4 regions of the Fictibacillus sp. NPDC058756 genome follow, and region 1 is predicted to be linked to each of the others. Evidence: riboswitches for the same ligand, from Rfam matches in the RefSeq annotation. Region 1 holds a riboswitch; each other region holds the start of a gene.
The links. A riboswitch is a leader RNA that binds a small molecule or an ion and turns the genes downstream of it on or off. The one in region 1 is predicted to bind S-adenosylmethionine.

Region 1 (6,236 bases):
TCACTCGGCCATCCGCAAGACCAGCCGAAAAAACTGGCTCGAAAAGCAGTTGAAGAGATCGTAACGTATGTAGATTAATATGAAACCGGCTATCTGGGTTAGTTATTGACCTGGAGCAGCCGGTTTTTTGTTGTATAGTGGAGATTGGCGCTCGTTCGCGAGGGTTTTTCCTCGCTGAACGAGCGCCATCCTAACCTTGCTCACGCAACAAGCATGCAGAAAAAAGTGGAAAAAGGATTTTTTTCGACATTTAGCGAATATATGCAGGATAAAAGTATGATGAATAAAGAAAGAGGAACATCTATGAAAGAAACTTTTGATTTAATAGACTTTGCGCTGCAAAAGAGCGGTCTTGAATCTCTTAAAGATACCACTCAGGTTCAATACTTAGGTGAAGGCGCATGGCATCAGGCATATCTTGTTCAGCTGCGTGTTGGAGAAGCAGTTGTTGTACGGTTTCCAAAGGCGGAAGCTTACGGTAAGAAGGTAGAATTTGACGAGGCGGCAGCATTTGCAGAATACGCAGGAACGAAAGCCTATTACGAACTGGCAAACACCGTGAAACCTGGTATCTGTCCGGAGTTTTTTCATTATCATGTTGAAAAAGATAAGACGTTTACCGTTGAATCCTATGCTGGAAAAGCGATAAAACTTGAGAGCTTTACGTTCATGGAAGCATTTCAGGCTGGTGCAGAAATGGGTGAATTTTTCCGAAATATGAACTCTGCCCCGCACAGTTTAAAGGGATTCGGATACTTGAAGTGGAATGGTACAGCTGTTGAAGGACAGTTTCAGTCGAGTGTCACTGATTTTATGAAGGAAGAAAATCAAGAATACTTAAGCGATTTTAGAGAGTTTATCCAAAATAACGATCAGCCGATTCTCCCATCTGCAATGACTCATTTAGAGGAATGCATGAATAACAGGGAGATTGATGAATCACACATTGTACTTACAAACCAGGATACTTCTCCTGAAAATATATTGCTTCATGCAGATGGAAGGGTAAGTCTAATCGACCCCGTTCCGCTTTTATACAGCGGAGATTCTTTAGCTGGTAACTTTTTAAACAATTATCATACACTGTACCCTGCATTTTTTAATGCACCCCGTTATGCGAAACATCAGTTTGACCGTTTTGAAGAAAAGCTGCAAACCATAGCTGACGGATTTATGGAAGGCTATTGCAATGGTGATGCTGCTGTAAGAAGACGGGTCAAACAAGAGGAATTTATTAAACTGACAAGCTTAACTGCTTTTCAGCATAAAGTCTTGCATTCTGACATGACGTTAGAACAGAAAATCCGTTACGGAGAAAAAGCTGCGATCGCCAACAGAATATCTGTACTTCTTAAAAGAATAGAAGAATTTCAATGGGAAGATGAAAAAAGCGGAACGAAGTTGGCATAACGTGCAAAGCATAGGCATATTCTTAATTTGAAAACTGACAGTTGAACCATAAGCTTTTTGTAAGACTTTTAAAAGTTTTCAAAAAACGGTTGACTTTTAAAAACTGAATGGACTATAATCCTATTCAAGAACAAAACAAAAATCATCACGTTAATGTGTTAAAAATAATTTGATATCTCTTATCCAGAGAGGCGGAGGGACTAGGCCCGATGAAGCCCGGCAACCAACAAACCACATTAGGTTTGGAAAGGTGCCAATTCCTACAGATCATTTTTTTGATCTGGCAGATAAGAGGAGGCCAAAACCCTCTTCTTAGGAAGGGGGTTTTTCTTTTTTTCCTCTTCTAAACTTCACAACAACTTCATCTCAAATTTTTATTTTTCATTTTTGAAATTGCATATCGGTTAAGGGAAAAGTTATAACTTTTATCCCTAGTTTTCCTATATATTTTATCGGTATAAAACACAAAAAGGAGAGGTTTATATGACAAAATCTTTTGATGGATACGACATTGACACATTGCTTTTACACGGAGGGCAAGCGCCTGATCCAACAACAGGCTCGCGGGCTGTACCAGTCTACCAAACAACGTCTTATGTTTTTTCGGATACGGACCACGCACAGAGCTTATTTGCTCTTGAAGAGCCAGGGAACATTTACAGCCGAATCGGTAATCCGACAGTTGACGTATTTGAAAAAAGAGTAGCCTTACTTGAAGACGGAGTGGCTGCAGTCGCAACTTCATCAGGTATGTCAGCGATTGCACTCGCCATTTTAAATATTGCAGAAGCGGGTGACGAGATCGTAGCTGCGACAAATCTATATGGCGGCACTTACAATCTATTTTCTATCACTCTACCGAAATACGGTATCAACGTAAAATTTGTTGATGCCGAGGATCCAGAGAATTTCAGAAAAGCGGTAACTCCGAACACGAAAGCGTTCTATGCTGAAACAATCGGTAATCCTAGTTTGAACGTACTTGATATAGAGGCTGTTGCAGAAATTGCACACGAAAACGGAGTGCCGCTTTTAATCGACAATACGTTCGCAACTCCATATGTCACAAAGCCATTAAGCTGGGGAGCAGATATTGTTATTCATTCAGCTACAAAATGGATTGGCGGGCATGGTACAGCAATCGGAGGGGTAGTTGTTGATGGCGGACGCTTCAATTGGAACTCTGAGAAATTCCCAGGATTCACTGAACCGGATCGCAGTTATAACGGTTTGAGATATGCGGTTGATTTTGGAACACTCGCATTCGCTACGAAACTGCGGGTTCAGCTGTTACGAGATTTTGGTGCTTGCTTGAGCCCTCACAATGCATTCCTCCTTTTACAAGGATTAGAAACGCTGCACCTTCGTGTTGAAAAACATGCGAAAAATGCACAGGCAGTTGCAGAGTATCTCGACAAACATCCTGCAGTCGATTGGGTATCATACCCTGGGCTTGAGGCACATCCAAGTCATGAGCTGGCTAAAAAATATTTAAGCAACGGTTTTGGTTCGATCGTGAACTTCGGAATAAAAGGCGGGCGTGATGCTGGGCGTAAAGTGATCAACAACATCTCATTATGGTCACATGTAGCGAACGTTGGTGATGCAAAATCTCTGATCATCCATCCAGCATCTACAACTCATCAGCAATTAAGTGATGAAGAGTTAAAGGCGACCGGAGTTACTGAAGAACTTATCCGTTTATCAATCGGTCTTGAATCAGTAAGAGACTTAACGAACGATCTGGACCGGGCGATTCAAGCAGCAACGGGGATCGGATCGGAAAAAACAGAGATTACGATCAATGATGAAGGTGTGATTCGCTGGGCATTGCAGTCCTCATTATACAGAGCAGTTGAAAACGGCCAGGAGATTCAGCGGCCAAAGACACTTGCAATCGTCGGGTTAAGTTCCAATCCGGCAAGACCTAGCCACAGACTAGCACGAAAAATGCAGCGCCTTGGATATAAGATCGTTCCGGTAAATCCGAGAGAAACGGAAGTGCTCGATGAAAAAGCTTATCCAGATCTAAAGTCCATTCCGTTCCCGATCGATGTGGTTCAAGTGTTTAGAAGTCCTGAAGCAGCTATTGAACTTGCGAAAGAAGCTGCGATCACTCAGCCAAAAGTATTCTGGCTTCAAGAAGGAGTCATCTCACCGGAAGCAGCGAGGATCGCAAAAGAAGCGGGGATCGATGTTGTTCATAACCGTTGTACCTATAAGGAAGCGCAGCGTTTAAGAGGTACGATTGCAACGTATGCGTGTGAAGTATAAAGAGATAAAAAAATAGAGATGAAAAAAGTGGAGGGAAACTGATTATGAAGAATTGGTGGAAAGGAACGCTGCTCGTTAGTTTAGCAGCTGCATTGTTATTAGCGGGCTGTTCGAGCTCAGCAAAAGAAGGAGAAAAACCGGAAAAAATCAGATTGGATTACGCGTTCTATTCGCCAACAAGTCTGGCACTGAAAAAGTTTGGCTGGGCAGAAGAGGCATTTAAAAAAGATGGTATTGAAGTGGAATGGGTGCAAAGTCAGGGAAGCAACAAAGCGCTGGAGTTTCTGAATTCCGATAGTGTGGACTTTGGTTCCACTGCCGGGGCAGCTGCACTTATTGCAAAAGACAAAGGGGCACCGATCGAATCTGTATATATCTATTCACAGCCTGAATGGACAGCATTAGTTGCAAAAGATGGGAGCGCAATTAAGGATGTAAAAGATCTTAAAGGAAAAAAGGTAGCCGCAACATTCGGAACAGATCCTCACATCTTTTTATTACGTTCACTTAGTGAAGCTGGACTTTCAGCAAAAGATGTTCAAATCGTAAACCTTCAGCATGCTGATGGTGCAAACGCTCTAATCAAAGGTCAAGTTGATGCATGGGCAGGACTGGATCCGCACATGGCAAGAACAGAGTTAGAATCTGGAGGAAAGTATATCTACCGAAATCCTGATTTTAATACGTACGGAACGCTGAATGTTCGCTCAGAGTTTGCTAAGAATCATCCGAAGCAAGTGGAACAAGTAATTGAGCTTTATGAAAAAGCAAGAAAATGGACACTGGAAAATCCAGAAGAAGCAGCAAAACTTTTATCTGAAGAGGCGGGGATTAAAGAAGATGTCGCTAAAAAACAACTCGAACGAAATAACTTCTCGGAACCTGTTCCTGGATCACAGCACGAAAAAGCTATATCGGCTGCAGGCGAAGTACTTCAGACAGAAGAGATTGTCAAAAAGGATACAGACATTGAGAAACTCGTAAAAGAATTAATAAATCCAAAGTTTGCTGAAAAAGTAATCAAAAAATAACGCAAAAGGAAGGAGGAAGTGCCAGTGATTTCAGAAACTCAAAAATGGAAAGCGGGGCAGAGAGCAGCAACTGATAAGCTTTCTTCTCCGAAAGGTTTATTTAAAAAGGGACGCGGTATCGTTCTTGGTTCAATTTTGCCAGTAGTCCTGCTTATTGCTTGGGAGCTGGCTGCGAAAGCTGGATTGCTGGCGCCGCACCTGCTTCCGGCACCAAGCGTTATTTTAGAGAAGATATTAAGCATGTATAAGGATGGTTCTCTATTCGGCCATGTTTCTATTACGTTAACACGCGTGTTCTTAGGATTTGCGATCGGTACAGGAGCTGCGGTTGTGATTGGAGCCGTCGTCGGTTATGCCAAAACAGCTGAACAGCTTCTTGACCCATTGTTTCAAGCAATTCGTTCCATTCCTTCTCTCGCATGGGTACCGTTGTTTATTTTATGGATGGGAATCGGTGAGCCTTCTAAGATCTCATTGATTGCAGTCGGTGTTTTCTTCCCGGTCTATTTGAACATCGTAGCAGGCATTCAAGGAGTTGACCGGAAGCTGATAGAAGTAGGCAAGATTTATCAGCTATCTCCATTTCAGCTGACGAAACGCATCATTTTACCAGCATCACTGCCATCTTTTATTACAGGGATGAGAAGCGGCCTTGGACTTGGCTGGATGTTTGTTGTCGCAGCAGAACTGATGGGAGCTAGCGAAGGCTTAGGGTATTTGCTGGTGGTCGGCCAGAACACGTATTCACCTGACACGGTCATTGCCAGTATCCTGCTTTTTGCCGTATTAGGGAAAGTGACAGACGCGATACTCAAATGGATTGAATACCGCTCTCTTAAATGGCAGGACAGCATAAGTAACCAAGCGTAGAAGGAGGGAAAACAGATGCTTCAGATTAACCGTTTAAAACGGACGTTTAACAATAACCAGGCTGGATTTCAGAACATTAATTTTTCCGTCGATAAGGGAGAAATCATCGGTATCTTAGGCACAAGCGGCTGTGGTAAAAGTACTTTGCTTCGTGTACTTTCAGGACTTGATCCGAACTACGAAGGAAAGATTTCTTCAAAAGATGGAAACGACAATATTGGAATGATGTTTCAGGAACCGAGACTTCTGCCATGGCTGTCTGTGAAAGATAATATCTCATTCGGTTTAGTAAAAGAAGAACGAAAATCAAACAAATATCAAACGTATTTAGATCTTGTAGGATTGACTGGTTTTGAAAATCATTATCCGAAAGATCTCTCTGGCGGGATGGCGCAGCGGACAGCAATCGCAAGAGCGCTGATCACAGATCCTGAGGTACTTCTTTTAGATGAACCCTTCAGTGCACTAGACGCTTTTACAAAAATGCAGCTGCAAGATCTCCTTCTATCAATCTGGCAAAAGAAGCAAACGACGATGCTGCTTGTCACACATGATATTGATGAAGCCCTCTACCTTTGCGATCGAATCTTCATCTTAAAAGGCCAGCCTGGAGAAGTTTTTGCTGAAGTAGCTGTTGAGAAACCAAAACCG
Region 2 (6,236 bases), 630 kb from region 1:
ATGCTTTTTTGCAAGTTCAACGGTCTCTTCAAAAAAATCCTTCGTAGCGACACCTGCTGTCGGATTGTTCGGATAGTTTAAGAACATAAGTTTAGCTTCTTGCAGTACATTTTCCTCTAAACGATCATAATCAGGCAAAAAAGCATTCTCTGCTAAGAGAGGCATCGTCTCCATCTTCGCCCCAGCCATTGCGATTCCTGACCAGTAATCAGGATATCCGGGATCTGGAACAAGAGCAATATTTCCAGAATTTAAATAGCACTGAGATAACTCTACTAAACCCGTTTTACCTCCGAACAATACTGCTACTTCTTTTTCCGGATCCAGCGTAACTCCGTATTCTCTTTTATAAAAATCGGCTGCAGCCTGCTTTAAAAAGGAATGTCCGCGAAACGGCGAGTATTTGTGATATGCAGGATTGTCTGCCCCTTCTTTTAACGCATCAACAATATGATTTGGAGTGGGCTGATCCGGGTTCCCTTGTCCAAGATTAATAACATCATAGCCTTGATCCACATAATGTGATACTTTTTTTACAAGTTTAGCGAAAAATTGTTCCGGCAGTTTCCCCATGACCTCTGCCTGTTCAAAACGTTTCAAACGATCACTTCCAGTCTTATTTGAATGTTCTTGAAATTCTAATCAGTTATGTTATACGCTTAAGGAAATTCTGTAAAGACTTTTTTTGGCAGATAGGAGTGTTTTTGTGAAAATTGCATGTATACAAGTCGATGTCCAATTTGGAAATCCTGGAAAAAACATGGAACACATTGAGAAAAAAATTCGTGAGGCAGTTCGTCATCACAAGCCCGACACCATAGTGCTTCCTGAACTTTGGGATACAGGGTATGACCTGACGCGCCTTGACGAGATCAGTGATGAAAATGGGGAAAAAGCAAAAAAATGGCTCAGTTCCCTTGCTAAAGAGTTCGAAATTAATATCGTTGGCGGATCTGTGGCGTTTCGGAAAGGTAATGACGTTTATAATACAATGCTAAGCTTTGACAGAAAAGGTTCGCATATCGGAACGTATTCCAAGGCACACCTTATTACGCTTATGGAAGAAGAAAAATATATTGCTCCTGGCAAAGAAAACGGTATTTTCACTGTTGATGGGATATTGTCTTCAGCTGCGATCTGCTATGATATCCGTTTTCCTGAATGGATACGCATGCCTTTTATAAAAGGGGCAAAAATTTTATTTGTTCCTGCTCAATGGCCAATCCAGCGACAGACTCACTGGCGTGCTCTTTTGATTGCCAGGGCTATTGAAAATCAGTGTTATGTTGTAGCTTGCAATCGTGTTGGAAGCGATCCGAAAAATACATTCGCCGGTCAGTCTATGATCATCGATCCTTGGGGCGATATTGTGGCAGAAGCCTCCGTTTCTGAAGAAAAAATTCTTTCTGCTGAGATCTCTCCTGAATTGGTTGATGAAGTTCGGGCGAAGGTTCCTGTTTTTAATGACCGCCGTGTAGATCTTTACTAAGTGAAACCCCACTAGTGCAAGCGCAGGGGATGCTAACCGCACGCCCCGCGGAAAGCGAGCACCTGGAGTGGAAATCAACACTTTCAATAAGCTTTACGAGAACAGCTACCAAAAAAAAGTTTGACAAATCGTTTCCAAACATTGTAGTATAACGATTATGAATTGCGCGAATATTATTTCGCTTTAACGAACTGAATAATTGGTCTCTTATCAAGAGCAGGTGGAGGGAATGGCCCGATGAAACCCAGCAACCGACCGTAATACCATTGTGAAATGGGGCGCCCGCAAGATATGGGGAGCCGCTGAATTTTTAAGGAAATCAGCGTATGGCACGGTGCTAATTCCAGCAAAACTAATCGTTTTGCTAAGATAAGAGGTGCGGGACAACTGTCTTTCCGGGCCTCTTTTCTAATATGAAAAGAGGCTCTTTTATTTTTTAAAAACATTCCGGGGGGAACATAAAATGACCGCAAAAGTAAAATCAGCATATGAACCATTAAACGAACTGACTGTACTCGATGTAATTAAACCATTGAACTTTTTTGATACAGCCTCTCTAAACGAGCTCGTTGTTCAAGAGATTGGTGATGGCAACTTAAATCTTGTTTTCCGTTTACAAGATCCTGATTCCGAACAAGCACTGATCGTGAAGCAGGCTCTTCCTTATGCAAAAGTAGTTGGAGAAAGCTGGCCGCTTACTTTAGACCGAGCCAGAATTGAAAGTGATGCTTTATTGCAAGAGGCTGAGTCCGTTCCGCACCTCGTACCAAAAGTTTATTACTCCGATCCACACTTAGCCGTAACAGTGATGGAGGATCTTTCAGACCATGTCATATTGCGCAAAGGTTTGATTGAAGGAAATATGTATCCTCTTCTAGCAAAAGACATCGGAACATTCGCAGCAAATACAGCTTTTTATTCCAGTGATTTTTATCTCCACCCTTTCGATAAAAAAGAACAGGTAAAGCGTTTTTCCAACCCTGAACTTTGCAAGATTACAGAGGACTTAGTATTTACAGATCCATTTTTTGACCATGACACTAACGAGTTTCCTGCTGAACTGAGAAGTGGTGCAGAAAAAATTTGGGCAGATCAAGAATTGCTTCGTGAAGTCGCTCAACTCAGATTTTCTTTTTTAACTAGAGCTGAGATTTTGCTGCATGGCGACCTTCATACAGGAAGTATTTTTGTAAAAGAAGACTCGACAAAAGTGATTGATCCGGAATTTGCTTTCTATGGTCCAGCTGGTTTTGATCTTGCACACTTTTTTGCGAATCTGACACTGAATCATCTTTCACAAAACGCACATGCAAAAGAACCGTTCCATCGGGAAAATGTACAGTCCTTCCTGCTGCAAACGATCGAGAAAACATGGGAGACATACACGAATACTTTTACAGAACTATGGCGCGAAAAAGCATCAGATCCTTTTGCTAAAACAGAAGGCGTTCTTGAAAATTTCCTTCAGCACACCTTTCAGGAAACAATCGGGTTTGCTGGCTGTGAAGTAATACGAAGAACGATCGGTCTTGCACATGTTGCTGACCTTGATTCCATTGAACAAAAAGATATAGAACTTTTTTATAAGAAAAAAGCGCTTGAACTAGGAAGCTATCTCATAAAAAACCAAAGAAAATTTAAGAGTATCACTCAACTAACTGACTGGATTAGAGGTGCATAAACAATGAACGTAGCTGAAAAATGGGTCCCTTCTGTTCGATATCGCAGGGATCATCTTCTTATCTTAGATCAGCAGCAGCTTCCGCATCACACTGTATACTTGAATGTAACAAATATCGAACATGTGTGGGATGCTATTTCAAAACTAAAGGTGCGGGGTGCACCTGCAATCGGCATCGCGGCCGCTTTTGGCCTTGTGCTTTGGAGCAACAGCGAGAAGGATAACAACTTTGAATCCTTTTTATCAAAGCTGCAAGTTCAGCGAGATTACCTTGCCTCCTCCCGCCCGACAGCTGTTAACTTATTTTGGGCACTTGACCGGGTAGTTCGCGCGGCGCAAAAGGCCGTTTCGGTAGAAGATGGTAAAGAAAAGATTGAGCAAGAAGCGATCAACATTCAGACAGAAGATGAAAACACATGCCGCAAGATTGGCGAATATGCTCTTTCACTTTTACAGGATGGCGATGCAGTAATGACAATCTGTAATGCTGGTGCCATCGCCACGAGTAAATACGGCACAGCACTGGCTCCCTTTCACCTTGCAAAAGAAAGAGGATTGAATCTCTCCGTCTACGCAAACGAAACAAGACCTGTCCTCCAAGGGGCTCGTTTAACAGCTTGGGAGCTTCAGGCAAATGATATTGATGTAACGCTCATTACAGACAATATGGCAGCACATACCCTTAAAACAAAAAATATAAAAGCCGTTATCGTGGGCTGTGACCGTGTTGCGGCGAATGGAGATACCGCGAACAAAATCGGAACATTCGGATTAGCTCTTCAGGCAAAAGCGCTGGGCATTCCCTTTTATGTCGCTTGCCCTTTATCTACTCTAGATCTAGGAACAGCAAGCGGTGAAGATATTCCGATCGAGGAGCGTCCTGAAGAAGAAGTCACTCATTTAAACGGTATCCGTATTGCACCTGAAGGCATTAAAGTGTTCAACCCTGCTTTTGACGTAACACCCGCTGAGTATATATCAGCCATCATTACGGAAAAAGGTATTGTGAGCGGTAACTACAAAGATTCTCTTTCTGGGCTTAAGAAGGAAAACAATTAATACAACAAACAGCACACCCCGTGGTCAGGATGTGCTGTTTTTCATTTTATAAAATTCATCTAAAAAAAGTTGTGCTTCATTAGCAGGCATCGGTTTACTGATGATATATCCTTGTGCGGTATGGCAGCCATATTCACGAAGAAGCTTCATCTGTTCGTACGATTCAACACCTTCTGCCACAGTAGTTAACGACAAACCTTCACACATCATAATAATAGCCTTAATGATGGCGGCATCACTCGTATTGAAAAAGTCATCACTCAAGTGGCGGATAAAGCTTTGATCGATTTTAAGCGAATCAACAGGAAAATCTTTTAAGTAGCTAAGTGAACTATAGCCTGTGCCAAAATCATCAATCGATAGTTTAACACCTAGTTCTCTTAATTCCTGCATAATACTTATACTGTATTGCACATTATGAATCATCGTGCTTTCGGTTAACTCCAAATGCAGACACTCAGCAGGTATACCTGACGTTTGCAGCGCCTCTTTTACTTCATATACGAATGACAATCTCTGAAACTGCCTTCCTGAAACATTAACAGATATAGAAAGATGGTGTGCACCTTCATCGTGCCAGTGTCTCAGCTGTTTACAAGATTCAAAGAGAACAAATCTTCCAATGTCATCTATCAGGCCAATTTCTTCTGCAAGAGGAACAAACTGCATCGGTGATACAAGGCCAAGTTCCGGGTGATTCCAGCGTACAAGTGCTTCGAAACCTGTGATTCTTTCCGTCTTCATGCAAAGCTGCGGCTGAAAGTAAGGCTGAAGCTCTCCTTTTTGAATTGCCTTTCTTAAATAGCCTTCGAGCTTAAGGCGTTCAAGTGTAAATGCGTTCATTTCGCCAGTGAAAAACTCACGTTTGCCGCGTCCTTTTTCTTTTGCCTTATGAAGAGCAATGTCAGCATTTTTTATCAATACATCTGCATCCATACTATCATCTGGATAGATGCTTATTCCGATCGATGCACTTACGGTATATTCCTGTCCGTCTAAATAGATCGGCATCTTTAGTGCTTCTGCAATTCTGTTTGCTGTGTTTATCACTTCTCCCGGCTTTTCAAGTGTTGGCAGGATCAGCGTGAACACATCTCCGGCAAAACGGCATAAAAGGTCATCTCCTTTTATCGTCTGTCTGAGCTGCTTGCTAACATGCTTTAATACGACATCGCCGATATGGTGACCTAGACTTTCATTTATAATTTTAAAATGGTCAATATCTATAAACATGACAGCTAGTTTATTCTTGGTATGGTGGTTCTCATCCACAAATTCACGAAGCCGTTTCTCGAATTGACTGCGGTTCGGCAAGCCCGTAAGTGAGTCATGAAAAGCAAGTCTTTCAATCTTTTCTTCTGCATTTTTCTGCCATGTTATGTTTTTGCTTATTCCGTAAACGCCAACAACTGCCTTGTTCACAACTATCGGTATGTTTGTAATGCTGCATACGATTTCGGTGCCGTCTTTTTTCCTGATACTCGTAACAAAAGTTTGCGGTTTGTCATGTATGGCAAGTCGAAAATGTTCAACAACCCGCTTATGATCTTTCTTACATACGAAATTTAACGCATGAGCCTGGAGCATATCTGTTTCAGAAAATCCTAATGTCTGTACAAGTGCTGGATTCACACTTGTAATATATCCGTTCATATCCATTGAATAGATCATATCAGGATTGTGTTCGAATAATGATTTGTAACGCTGTTCAGACTCGAGGAGTGTATTATTCAGCTGCTCCATTTCTTTCGCACTCGCTTGAACCAAGTGTGACATCGCTAAGAGGTCATCTATTTCTTGTGATTGCTCTGTCATTTTTAATTTTATTTCAATTTCTTTTTTATCTATATAATTGATGGTTCTCATGATTACACCTCATCTGCTAAAAGAACAATCGTATCGCTTTGGGCATAATGCCATTATTAATATCGGTGCATCGTTCAATATTTTAACAGGACTATTGGTGGTTATTTTTACCATATAAAAAATCGTCTGATTTAATATCAG
Region 3 (6,236 bases), 1.2 Mb from region 1:
GCATTAGCAATGGTGGACTTTCCTGATCCGGACAATCCTGTAAACCAAAGGACAAAGCTCGAATGATTGTTTTGCTTTCTTCGATCTTCTTTTGTTATGGAACTATCGTGCCAGACGGTATTGTGCAGTGTGCTCATTTGTACCTCCTTTAAGTTGGTTTTCTTCATGTCGTTTTAATCCATCGATCAATACTTCAACTACTTCCTTGCGGCTGAATGTACTTGGAGGCAATTCCCCATTTCTTAGAAGTTCTCTTACTTTCGTTCCAGATAAAATCACATGATGTTCACTCGAATGCGGACACGTTTTAGAAGAAGCCATGGCCTCACATTTTGTGCAATAGAAGCTGTGTTCAAAGAAGAGTGTGGTGATACCGATCTCATCGGCGGTAAACTGTGAAAAGATCTCCTGAGCTTCATACGTCCCGTAATAACTGCCTACACCAGCATGATCACGGCCAACAATAAAATGTGTGCAGCCATAATTCTTTCTCACAAGTGCGTGAAAAATGGCTTCGCGCGGTCCGGCATAGCGCATCGCTGCAGGAAATACAGCAAGGAATACACGGTCACTCGGATAATAGTTTTCAACAAGTACGTGATAGCTTTCCATGCGCACATTTGCTGGAATATCATCTGACTTTGTTTCGCCGACAAGCGGGTTTAGAAATAGACCGTCAACAGTTTCTAGTGCAGTTTTTTGAATGTATTCGTGTGCACGATGCACAGGATTTCTTGTTTGAAAACCAACAACTGTTTTCCATCCCAAACTGCTAAACTTCTTTCTAGTTTCACTTGGGTCCAGGTGGTAGTTCTTAAAGGATTTTTTTTCAGGGCGTTTAACGAGCGTGATTTCCCCGCCTACATAAATCGTTGGTCGCTCCAGCAGCTTCTTTACGCCTGGATGTTCTATGTCAGAAGTTTTATAGACTTTCTCTGCTTCAATATGCTTATCTGGGAAATAGATATCCTCAACTTGCAAGATTCCGTATGTCTCGCCATCACACACGAGCCGAACATCTTCTCCTGTACTAAGAGATTGTGCGGTTTCATGGGTCACTGGCAATGTAATCGGGAGACTCCAAACCGTTCCATCACTCAGCCTGATACGATCTACGACAGATTGATAGTCTGCTTTATTTAAAAAACCGGTTAATGGGCTGTATGCTCCGATCGCTATTAATTCAAGATCACTAAGTGCTGTTGCATCGAGTTCAACTTCTTTTTGTATGTGCTCATACGGTGTATCCGGTCTAAACCGATTAATTAATGTTCCTCCGTGTGCATGTAAAGTTGCCATATTGTTTCTCTCCTCCTATTTTTCTTAGCCTTCATGAAGACCGCATTCTAGTTTCCCAGTTCCTGACCAGCGGCCGGAACGGATATCTTCGGGGTCAATAGCGGCTTTAGTGCAAGGTTTACAGCCGATACTTGGATACCCATTATCGTGCAATGTATTATACGGCAGATTATGTTTATGGGCGTATCGCCATATGTCTTTCCACGTCCAGTGAATGAGCGGGCAAATCTTAATACTGCGGAAACGCTCATCTTTGTTAATAAACTGCGTGTTTTTCCTCGTAGGCGACTGTTCACGGCGCAATCCTGAAAGCCATGCTTTTACGCCGTTGAGCTCTTCTTCTAAAGGGATTATTTTTCTAATGCTGCAGCACTGATTTGAATTTACCTTCCAAAGCTCTTCACCATGATTAATTGCCTGTTCCTCAAGTGATAAGGCGGGTGTCTTAAGCTTAATTCTCAACCATGGATACCTTTTCTTTGCAGCATCAATCACTTCGTATGTTTCCTGAAAGTGCAGCTGCGTATCCAAAAAGACTACTTGAGCATCTGGTTTGACCTGGGAAACAAGATCTACTAAAACACTTCCTTCGATTCCAAAGCTGCACGCATATACGAGATCGTCGCCATACATTTCATACGCCCATTTCAGGACATCTAATGCACCTTTCTCAAGGTTGTTACTATTAAACTCTTGGATGTTGTTATCCCATGTTTCATAAGTGAGCAATTTTTTACCTCCTTCATGAAAAACAAATAGACCAACAAAAAAGCGGCTTTAACGTTTTAAGGGACATGCCCTTTACGTTAAAACCGCCTCTAGTTTTCTAGTCAGCGCTATTTAATTCGTACCTTTTCGTTTTTTTCGAGTTGAATCACTTTTCCATCTTGCACAATTAAAGTTATGGATCCAAATTTGATGTTGCTCAGCATTTTCTGAAGCTGAGGAAGAAAATCGTTTTCACTCTTTTCGTTCGCCACTCCACTGGCCTCCCTTTTTTACAAAATATCTCTAATAAAATAAAAAAACCTTCCCATTTCGGAAAGATAGTGGAGGTAAACGTATTACCTTATCTTCCAAAATGTAAAAACATTCTGCTGGAGTTAGCACCTTACGAATCGCAGGTTGCCGGGTTTCATCGGGCCAGTTCCCTTCACCACTCTGGATAAGAGTTTAATTTTTAAAAATCATATCACATCTGAAACAGATATCAAGCCCTAATTTTTTTATTTTTATTTTTTCTGAAAAAATTAAACCTGCAGTTGACAATTTGTCTTCCTGGAACATATAGTAATAACTAAAATTTCATCCGCATTGCTGATCGGAAAAACCGAAGGCTCTTAACATGACTTGTTAAGGGCCTTTTTATTTTGAGGAGGATTTTGATGAAAAAGTTAATAGTTCTAGCGCTTATTGGACTTATGGCACAGCTGATCGACGGCTCACTTGGAATGGCATATGGGGTTACTTCGACTTCTCTGCTCTTGGTAGCGGGGATTGCGCCCGCGGCAGCCTCCGCCTCTGTCCACCTTGCTGAAGTTGTGACAACAGCTGCATCAGGAGTATCCCATATCAAATTTGGAAACGTTGATCGACAGGTGGTTCTCCGTCTAATACTGCCGGGCTCGATCGGCGCATTTTTAGGAGCTTGTTTTTTAAGCAGCCTTCCAGGAGATATTGTGAAACCCTATGTTTCTCTATTTCTTATTATTCTTGGAATCTATATTTTGTTTCGTTTTCTCTATAAACTTGGAGAAACAAAGACGGCACCCTCTGATAACTCTTTTTCAAAAAAACAGCTTATGCCCCTTGGCTTACTAGCGGGATTTTTGGATGCGACAGGGGGTGGTGGATGGGGTCCTGTAACAACACCTGTCCTTATGGCAAAAGATATGAAAACTAGAAAAGTTATAGGTTCCGTTGATACGAGTGAATTTGCTGTAGCTGTTTCAGCATCTGCTGGTTTCTTTATTTCATTGGGCTGGGAGCAAGTTGAATGGCTATGGGTTGGTGCCCTCATGGCAGGCGGTATCGTTGCAGCTCCTATTGCAGCATGGCTTGTCCGAATAATTCCCGCACACATTTTAGGGGTTTTAGTTGGAGGACTGATCATCATAACTAATGTTAGGACACTGTTTTTAACCATTGGTTTGTCATCTCATGTAATGATTGCCATTTATTTTGTTCTTGCAGCATTTTGGGCAGTAGGCATTATCTATACAGTAAAAAGCATTCCGAAAAAAAGTAATGAAGAAAATAAAAATCCGAAATATTTAAAAAATTCAGTTGACTATTGATTGCTAGCTATGTATTATAGTCCTTAATTCAATATTCAATCTTCTTATCCAGAGAGGCGGAGGGACTGACCCTATGAAGCCCGGCAACCAGCAGAAATGCATGGTGCTAATTTCAGCAGAACAGCTTACGTTCTGAAAGATGAGACTTCGATCGTGTGATATCATCGGGACCTCTTCTTTTGGAAGAGGTCTTTTTTAATGGATAAGTTGAATCTGAAATTCATATTGGATGACAAAAAAATTTAAACAATAAGGAGAGATTTGAAAATGAGCGAACAAAAAAGAGAGTACGGGTTTGAAACAATTTCATTGCATGAAGGACAGAAAGTAGATACTGCTACAGGTGCTCGAGCGGTACCGATTTATCAGACAACATCGTATCAGTTTAACAGTACTGAACATGCAGCAAATCTATTTGCTTTAAAAGAATTCGGAAATATCTATAGCCGTTTAATGAACCCAACACAAGATGCGTTTGAACAGACGATTGCAAAATTAGAAGGCGGTGTGGGGGCACTAGCTGTTGCTTCCGGTCAGGCTGCCATTACGAATGCTATTTTCAATATCGCTGGATCAGGCGATGAAATTGTTGCCTCTACTTCTCTTTATGGCGGAACGTACAATCTCTTCTCTGTGACTTTGCCAAAACTCGGGATCGAGACACGGTTTGCTGACATCGATAACCTTCAATCGTTTAAAGATGCAATCACAGAAAAAACAAAAGCAGTGTATGTTGAAACAATTGGAAACCCAAAAATTGATGTAGCAGATATCGAAGGTCTTGCTAATATTGCTCATGATGCCGGTGTCCCGCTTATTGTTGATAACACGCTTGCTACACCTTATCTTTGTCGTCCGATCGAGCATGGTGCTGATATTGTCGTACACTCCGCAACAAAATTCATTGGCGGCCACGGTACATCTGTTGGCGGTGTAATCGTTGATTCAGGCAAATTTGATTGGAACAACGGTAAGTTCCCTGGCTTAACAGAGCCAGATCCAAGCTACAAAGGCATCGTTTATACCGAAGTATTCGGTCCGCTTGCATATATTTTAAAAGCTCGTGTCCAGTTGCTTCGTGATTTGGGTTCATCCATCTCGCCATTTAACTCATTTTTGTTTATTCAAGGGCTGGAAACCTTGTCATTGCGTTTGGAGCGGCATGTTGAAAATACCCTTAAAGTAGCACAGTTCTTAGAAAACCATCCTTCAGTAGATTGGGTAAATTATGCTGGTCTCGCTAGCAGCCCCTATTATGAGTTAGCACAAAAATACTTGCCTAAAGGGGCGGGAGCTATTCTTACGTTTGGTGTTAAAGGCGGCGTTGAAGAAGGCAAAAAACTAATTGAAAATGTAAGTATCTTCTCTCATCTGGCTAACGTGGGAGATTCTAAGTCATTAATCATCCATCCTGCCAGCACAACGCATCAGCAGTTATCTGAGGAAGAACAGAGAAAATCAGGAGTTTCACCTGAGTTAATCAGACTTTCGATCGGAATAGAGACAGTAGATGATCTTATTTATGATCTCGATCATGCATTAGAAGCAATTGCTCTCTCTCCTAGCGAACTTTAGCAAAACAGAATTGGACTCAAAAGATGCATTTTGCATGCGATTGTATCGGCAAAATAATGACGAATACAAGTGAAAAAGCTAACGTAAGGTAAAATTACAGATACTAAGGCTCATAGATGTTTGACTGAGTTTGTAAAGAAAAGGGCTGGATCAAAGATATTATACTTTTGATCCAGCTCTTTATTTATGTAATCATCTATGCCGATCGGCCTCATGAAAACTCCCCTTCCCCTTTTAAATTCCAAAACTGAGAACTTTAATTGTACGAATAAAAGCGCTTGCATTATTAAAAGCTTATATTATAATACTTGTATACAAGTATACTAACATCAATGAAGGAGGTTATTTTTTTATGGAAAACCACGAGTCACTATATCCTGAAAAATGGCTTTCAAAGGCATCAACTGGTGAGCGTGTAACATGTGAACTTAGGATGCGCATTATTTCAGGTTTTATTGAAAGCGGTACCATTCTTTCCGAAAATAAACTTGCTGCTGAATACAATGTAAGCCGCTCTCCTATCCGGGAAGCTTTAAAGATCTTGGCAAATGAAAATCTTATCCGTTTAGAGCGGATGGGTGCGGTAGTCGTCGGAATATCCGATAAAGAAGTTGAAGAAATTTACGATGTACGTCTGCTTATCGAAACATTTGTGTTTGAACGCCTTGTGAAGCTCGATGCTGCGAGTTTAGTTAGAGAACTTAATAAGATTTTAGAAATGATGCAGATTGCTATTAAATATAAAGATGCAGATGAATTTGCCATTCAAGACGTGTTATTTCATGAAACGATCATTCGTGCAATTAATCATTCCTACATTACAATGATTTGGAACAATATAAAACCTGTTATGGAAAGCTTCATAATTTTATCAATGCGGATGCATTTTAATGAAAAATATGATGATCTATCGAGAATTGTTAAAAACCATGAACTTTATATTGATGCAATCAATACAAAAGATAGAGATATTATGATTCAATCCTTGCATCAAAACTTTGATGATGTTCAGGGAAAAGTGGATGATCTTTGGATGTCACAACGAATGCTTTCTAAAGCACGGGA
Region 4 (6,236 bases), 2.9 Mb from region 1:
TTGTTTTGTAATGAGCTTTGCCGAATGAAAAGGTTTTAATAGAGAGAAGCCCATTACCTTCCCAATGAAATTGATTACTCTTTGCATGGAGTATGTAGTTCGATGCATTATTATCAGCCATTTTAATTTCCCCTAAATAGAGTTTTGTAAGGAAAATTATACCTTATACATGTTAGGTATAAGGTGTTTTTTTAATAATGTTCCACATGAAACAATAAAAAAATAGAAGGTGATTTTATACAGTAAACCTTTAAGATTAATCATATTTAACCCCAGGCCATTTTTCTTTTAAGGGAATTCATCAGCTCAGGACTTGGATTTAAATTTGATTGAACAATTTCTTTTGTTGTTAAAGCTATCCATTGACTCAATGACACATCAGCAAAGCGGTCGCTCTTAAACATTCTAGAAACCAAAGGCTCTAATTACCTGTATTTTGAACGTAATGACCGAATGCGAAAGGAACATAACCCACATCACCTGCTCTTACATCGAATGTCCTCGCTGTTCCATTCCCGGCAAAAGCCGTCATTCTCGCTTTACCTGCTAAATATATTGCCACTCATCATTATTAGGCTGCCAATGCAGCTCTCTCATACCGTCAGGCTTTATTTCTACTAATGCTGCAGCTATTTTTTGAGAGATAGGAAAATTTTCTGTCAGTTGACAGATCTATTCAAGTATTTATATATGTTCCTCCTGCGATAGTGCTGCATCTGCCAAAGTGTAAACGATCGCATCATCTGTCGGAGGATTATGAAGTCCTGCACGCACATCACGAAAATGTCTTTGCAGCGGATTTGAAGCGGAAAGACTCCTTGCCCCGACGATTCTCATCGCTAAATCAACTACTTTGTTCGCACTGTTCGTCGCAATATGCTTAACAGCAGCAAGCTCTGAAGCCATATTTGTCCGCTGCTCTGGCTGTTCGACCCATTTTCGTGCTACAGCATATAACACCTGACGTGCATTAAAAAGTTCCAGTTCAATCTTTCCAATTTTTCTTCTTACTTCCGGGACATCTTTTATTGGACCTGGTAAAGTACTCGGACTGTATTCTGAAGCGAATTTTATCGCATAATCCTTTGCGGCGGCGGCAATCCCAATATAAACGGCAGGTACTTGAAGATACCATCCTCTTGCTGTGGCTGAACGGCTATCTTCTACAAATAAGAGGTCTTCTTCATCAACAAGTACATCTTCTAGTACAAGGTCATCACTTTTGGTGCCTTTCATAGATATGCTGTCCCACGTTTCTTTTACAGAGACACCTTCTCGTTTATGATCAACTAAAATAAACCCCTTTTTACCGGTGTGATTAAGGTCTGCTGTAATGATGGAATAATCGAGAGCTTCAGCCATAGAAGTAAATGCTTTATTTCCGTTCAATCGCCAGCCGTTTTCTTCTTTTATTGCAGTTGTGCCAGGAGTTCCGCCTCTTGAAGGACTTCCTGTAGCTCGTTCTGTCTGAGCTAAATTGAAGAGTAATTTTTCCTGAACAATTAACGAGCTGACTTTTTCAAAAGCTGAACCTTGCCAATGCCAGTTTTCAGCAGTTTCAAGCATCACACCTAAGTGCCACCCCAAAGATAGAGCAGTAGGGGCATCGCCTTGAGCTATAATTTCTTGCACCTGTAAATATTCAAGAAGGTTGAGGCCTTTGCCGCCATACTCTTTTGGTATAGTCAGAGAAAGGAAGTTCATTTTTTTTAGATCTGCGAAATTCTCGTAAGGGAAAGTACCTTCTGCATCAATCGCATCGGCTCTTGTGCTGAAAATTTCTTTTAGTTCTTCAGCTTGTTTTAAAATCTCTTCAATGTTTGTTTGTTTCTTATCATGCTCTGCTTCAACATAAGTTTTTGTCACGAATTTTTCCCCCTGCAATTATTTTTTCAGAGGACATAAAAAAATCCTCCTTTCAAAATGACGAAAGAGGACATTGTTAAAGAACTCTTTCTCATCTCTCAGACACTAGCATGTCTGCTGGAATTAGCACCTTTCTTATCTAATAAAGATAAGCGGTTGCTGCAGGATCTTAGGACCAGTTCCTCCCCTGACTCGTGATAAGAATAATAGATTATAAATATTAATTGTCATCACTATAAGATACCAGGTAGCATATTGTCAACGAAAAACTGAAAACTTAAAATTTTTATATTATTTTGGGAAAGTGCGTTGACAGACTATTTTTATTCCTGTATATTCTGTTGATAAATTGAATACTATCGATTTCTTATCGAGAGAGGTGGAGGGACTGGCCCTTTGAAGCCTCGGCAACAACTATTTTTAGAACTGTGCCAATTCCAGCAAGCTTACAAGCTTGATAGATAAGGAGAGATCAAATGCGTTTTTTCCATTTCACGTATTTTATTAACCTCTTCTTATTCATGAAGTGGTTTTTATTTTTTCTCTTGGGAGCGGTACAAAAAATTCATACGTTACGGAGGAAATCATTTTGAGTAAAGAAATTTTGTTAAACGCATTTGAGATGACAAGTGCCATGCATAACTCTCATGGACTTTGGAAGCACCCGGAAAATAAACGGCATAAGGGTTATAAAGACTTAGATTATTGGATTGAATATGCCAAGCTGCTGGAGAAAGGGAAGTTTGATGCCATATTTTTTGCAGATGTTCTAGGTGTCTATGACGTTTATCAAAAGAGTAAAGCCCCTTCAATCAGGGATGGACTGCAGGTTCCGTTAAATGATCCCGCTCTGCTTATCTCAGCGATGGCTAGTGTAACTGAAAATTTATCGTTTGCAATTACGGTTAGTACCACATATGAACAGCCTTTTGGAAATGCACGCCGTTTTTCTACACTCGATCATTTAACGAAAGGAAGGATTGCCTGGAATGTCGTTACTTCCTATCTTCCTAATGCAGCCAGAAATTTTGGCCTGGAGGATATGATTAAACACGATGAGCGTTATAACATTGCTGATGAGTATCTAGAAGTGTCTTATAAGCTCTGGGAAAACAGCTGGGAAGATGGTGCGGTTGTTGAAGATATCGGGACGGACACTCTGGTCGATCCTGAAAAAGTACATGAGATCAACCACGAAGGACAGTATTTTAAAGTGGAGGGACCTCATTTAAGCGAGCCATCCCTGCAAAGAACACCTGTTATTTATCAGGCAGGCACCTCAGAAAGAGGGCGTGATTTTGCCGCAAAACATGCTGAGTGTATTTTTGTAGGAGGTCCGACAGCAAAAAGGATTCGTTTCTATGCAGATGATATTAGAGAGCGAGCAAAAAAACATGGACGGAACCCTGAGAATATTAAAATCTTTTCTTTCCTAAACGTTGTTGTTGGAGAAACTACAGAGGAAGCAGAGCGGAAGTTTGAGGAATATTCAAAGGTTTGGAGCTCTGATGCAGCAAAAGCACAGTATGGGGCAAGCGGATATGATATTGCTGAATACGAAGAGCTTGATCCAGACCTTCCATTTGAATATACAAAGTCTACAGAAGGCGGTCATTACAAGGCTGCCACACTTACAAAGGATGCACCTAAAAAACTTACTGTAGGAGAAGTGTTGAACCGGTTTGAGTCACCTGACAGGGGAAGCTATATTGTTGGCAGCCCAGAACAAGTAGCAGACGGGATTCAAGCTCAGTTTGAGGGCTCTGGTGTTGATGGATTTAACTTAAATCACCTTGTAACTCCGGGTGATCTGGAAGCTTTTGTGGAACTGGTCGTACCGGTCCTTCAAGAAAGAGGACTGTATAAAAAAGAGTACAGCAAAGGAACGTTGAGGGAAAAATTATTTCCGCATGGAGAGAGCTTATTGCCAAGTGACCATCCAGCAGCAAAGTATCGAAGAGTTCTAGCGGAAACTAACCAATAGAAAAGGAGTGGAGAGAGGAATGAAAAAAATAACTCGTTTAATCATAGGGCTCACAGCCATCATTGCTTTAGCTGGATGTGGAGCTTCAGGAGAAGGGGAAAAGAAAGATATTACACTCGGAGCTACCGTTCCATATAGCGATATGCTTGAAAAAGGAGTAAAGCCATATTTAGAGAAAAAGGGATACAAAGTCGAGGTTAAGGAATTCAATGATTATGTACAGCCGAATATATCACTTAAGAGCGGTTCGCTGGATGCAAATTTGTTTCAGCATAAGGTGTATATGGACGCTTTTTCAAAAGAAAATAATATGAAATTATCAAGTGTAGTGACGGTTCCAACAGCACCTATCGGCATATACTCCAACAAATTTAAATCGCTTGAAGAAATTAAGCCTGGGAGCACGGTCGCACTAGCAAATGATCCAACAAATCTAGCTCGCGGTTTAACGATTTTAAGAGATAACGGATTAATTGAGATTGATGATAAAGCAGATCCGTTGCGCGTATCAGAAAAAGACGTTACAAAAAATCCGAAGAAGCTTAAATTTCAGCCAGTAGAGGCGGCTCAAACTCCCCGAACATTAGAATCTGTTGATTTAGCAGCGGTCAATGGAAACTTTGCGATCTCATCAGGTTTAAACTTAGAGGACGCAATTGTAAAGGATAAGCTTCCAGAAGAAATCATTAATCGAATCGTTGTTTTAGAAGAAGATAAGAATTCAAAGTTGGCTAAAGATCTTAAAGCAGCTGTTGAATCTGAAGAATTTAAAAAAGTAATCAATAGAGAGTTTGAACAATTCCATAAACCTGAATGGATGAATAAGAAAACTGCTTCAAAATGAGTTTACTATAAATTTTTTTTAGGCTCTATTTTAAAAGATTGGTGCTTTTTTAAGACCCTTCGTTAGCAAGTTGATTGGAGCGCAAGGTGCGAGACTCCTCGAAAATAAAAACCACATTTTCTTCGTGCGATGTAACGCTGCCGTGGCCTTCCTTGTCCTACGGAATCAGTGTGACAGGAGAGACCATTCAATGTCGCAAAGCGACGAGTGGGCTCACCGCACGCCCCTCGTGGAAAGCGAGCATATTGGTGTGGAAATCAACCGCTCAAACACTATAAGTTTGCGAAAACATCCATTTTTATTAATATATCTAGCAATAGCCGTTACCTTTTTTATACGGTTTCATAGAATATGTTATGTTGAAAAATGGGGGGTGATGGATAGTGAATAATTGCCCGCACTGTGGTTTGTTTCGATACGATTTAAGTGGATGTATATGCAGCGATCAAGAGTATAACAATGATTGGAACGAAAGAGCTATAGATGAGATTTTCAGCAGTGAAAATACGTTCCTAAGAGCACCTAAGAAATTAAAAAGACCAACGAACCTGCAAAATCCAACAAACTTTTAGGACAAACAGTCTCATATATATATTTTAAAAACAGACAAGCTGGCTCAACATAACGGGCCAGTTTTTAAAATTAATAGCACAAAAAAAGCAGACCCAACAATTATTATGGATCTGCTAATTTAATCACATGGTTAAACCTAGTGATGGAGGCGAACTTAGCTTCCTTACATTAGAAGTACGAGCACGGTTTTGCTGATTTGAACCTGTAAGATTTTTTTGGATAACGATACTTGAACCGATTTGTCCTTGTACCTCAAAGCCCCATTGTTTAAAAGCTCTAAGAGCATCCGTGTTATCTTCATCCACAGTACCATAAACCACTTGAATGCCTTGTTTTAATAGATGGTTTTCAAAAACTGGAAGAAAAGAACTGGCGATTCCTTTTCCTTGATGCTTTGTATCCAGCACAACGTAATCTACTAAAATCATATTGCCTAATCTAAAGCGGTAACTAACAAAACCTGCGATCCTATCACTGCTGTCACAAACAACCATGACCTCATTAGCCATCCCTAAAATAAGCTGGATGACTTCTTTTTTTACTTGAAAGTTGTTAACTACCATATCAACTAAAACAGGATTGTCTTTACCAGGAATCCACTTGCGAATATACAAAAATATTCCCCCTTATATTACTCTGCAAAGGAGAAAAGATTAATAAAAAATGGATGAATATACTGTTTAAGCACAGCTGTTTATTTTTATTAAATTCCCCCTTGCTTGTACTATATGTGGTTGTCCAAAAATGGTTTGGATAGAATCCCAGTTCCTGATGAAAAGGGCTTTTTCATTTAGGTAAATGACAAAAAACCGGGGGGTCGCCCGGTTTTCTAAGTGACTATTCGTTAAAAAAATTAAGCTTATGCAGGTCTCTTCTTGCAAGCTTTCTTTCTTTTTTTTAATGGGAATAAGATTGGTAGCACAATAGACACCCCCTTCTATATGTGAACCTAGGAAAAGGACAATGACT

Region 2: it holds a riboswitch for S-adenosylmethionine, as region 1 does, so the genes downstream of both, mtnK (S-methyl-5-thioribose kinase) here and ACFW35_RS15235 (PLP-dependent aspartate aminotransferase family protein) in region 1, are expected to answer to the same signal.
Region 3: it holds a riboswitch for S-adenosylmethionine, as region 1 does, so the genes downstream of both, ACFW35_RS08755 (YezD family protein) here and ACFW35_RS15235 (PLP-dependent aspartate aminotransferase family protein) in region 1, are expected to answer to the same signal.
Region 4: it holds a riboswitch for S-adenosylmethionine, as region 1 does, so the genes downstream of both, ACFW35_RS00340 (LLM class flavin-dependent oxidoreductase) here and ACFW35_RS15235 (PLP-dependent aspartate aminotransferase family protein) in region 1, are expected to answer to the same signal.

What each region holds. Positions count from the first base shown of each region.
Region 1 is NZ_JBHYPU010000001.1:2,961,850-2,968,085, reverse strand. It holds gene ACFW35_RS15245 (nitroreductase family protein) at 1-78, shown strand, start outside; gene ACFW35_RS15240 (hypothetical protein) at 280-1,410, shown strand; SAM riboswitch class I at 1,587-1,704, shown strand; gene ACFW35_RS15235 (PLP-dependent aspartate aminotransferase family protein) at 1,894-3,684, shown strand; gene ACFW35_RS15230 (aliphatic sulfonate ABC transporter substrate-binding protein) at 3,729-4,715, shown strand; gene ACFW35_RS15225 (ABC transporter permease) at 4,740-5,585, shown strand; gene ACFW35_RS15220 (ABC transporter ATP-binding protein) at 5,601-6,236, shown strand, end outside.
Region 2 is NZ_JBHYPU010000001.1:2,329,914-2,336,149, forward strand. It holds gene ACFW35_RS11745 (pyridoxal phosphate-dependent aminotransferase) at 1-600, opposite strand, end outside; gene ACFW35_RS11750 (carbon-nitrogen family hydrolase) at 707-1,489, shown strand; SAM riboswitch class I at 1,694-1,865, shown strand; gene mtnK (S-methyl-5-thioribose kinase) at 1,953-3,170, shown strand; gene mtnA (S-methyl-5-thioribose-1-phosphate isomerase) at 3,174-4,229, shown strand; gene ACFW35_RS11765 (EAL domain-containing protein) at 4,254-6,095, opposite strand.
Region 3 is NZ_JBHYPU010000001.1:1,730,510-1,736,745, reverse strand. It holds gene cysC (adenylyl-sulfate kinase) at 1-137, opposite strand, end outside; gene sat (sulfate adenylyltransferase) at 103-1,299, opposite strand; gene ACFW35_RS08760 (phosphoadenylyl-sulfate reductase) at 1,324-2,028, opposite strand; gene ACFW35_RS08755 (YezD family protein) at 2,136-2,279, opposite strand; SAM riboswitch class I at 2,366-2,471, opposite strand; gene ACFW35_RS08750 (sulfite exporter TauE/SafE family protein) at 2,685-3,596, shown strand; SAM riboswitch class I at 3,638-3,742, shown strand; gene ACFW35_RS08745 (homocysteine synthase) at 3,864-5,171, shown strand; gene ACFW35_RS08740 (GntR family transcriptional regulator) at 5,524-6,236, shown strand, end outside.
Region 4 is NZ_JBHYPU010000001.1:64,013-70,248, forward strand. It holds gene ACFW35_RS00325 (helix-turn-helix domain-containing protein) at 1-121, opposite strand, end outside; partial or broken gene ACFW35_RS00330 (cupin domain-containing protein) at 257-660, opposite strand; gene ACFW35_RS00335 (acyl-CoA dehydrogenase family protein) at 685-1,866, opposite strand; SAM riboswitch class I at 1,955-2,070, opposite strand; SAM riboswitch class I at 2,231-2,334, shown strand; gene ACFW35_RS00340 (LLM class flavin-dependent oxidoreductase) at 2,456-3,850, shown strand; gene ACFW35_RS00345 (MetQ/NlpA family ABC transporter substrate-binding protein) at 3,870-4,694, shown strand; gene ACFW35_RS00350 (hypothetical protein) at 5,078-5,266, shown strand; gene ACFW35_RS00355 (GNAT family N-acetyltransferase) at 5,390-5,881, opposite strand.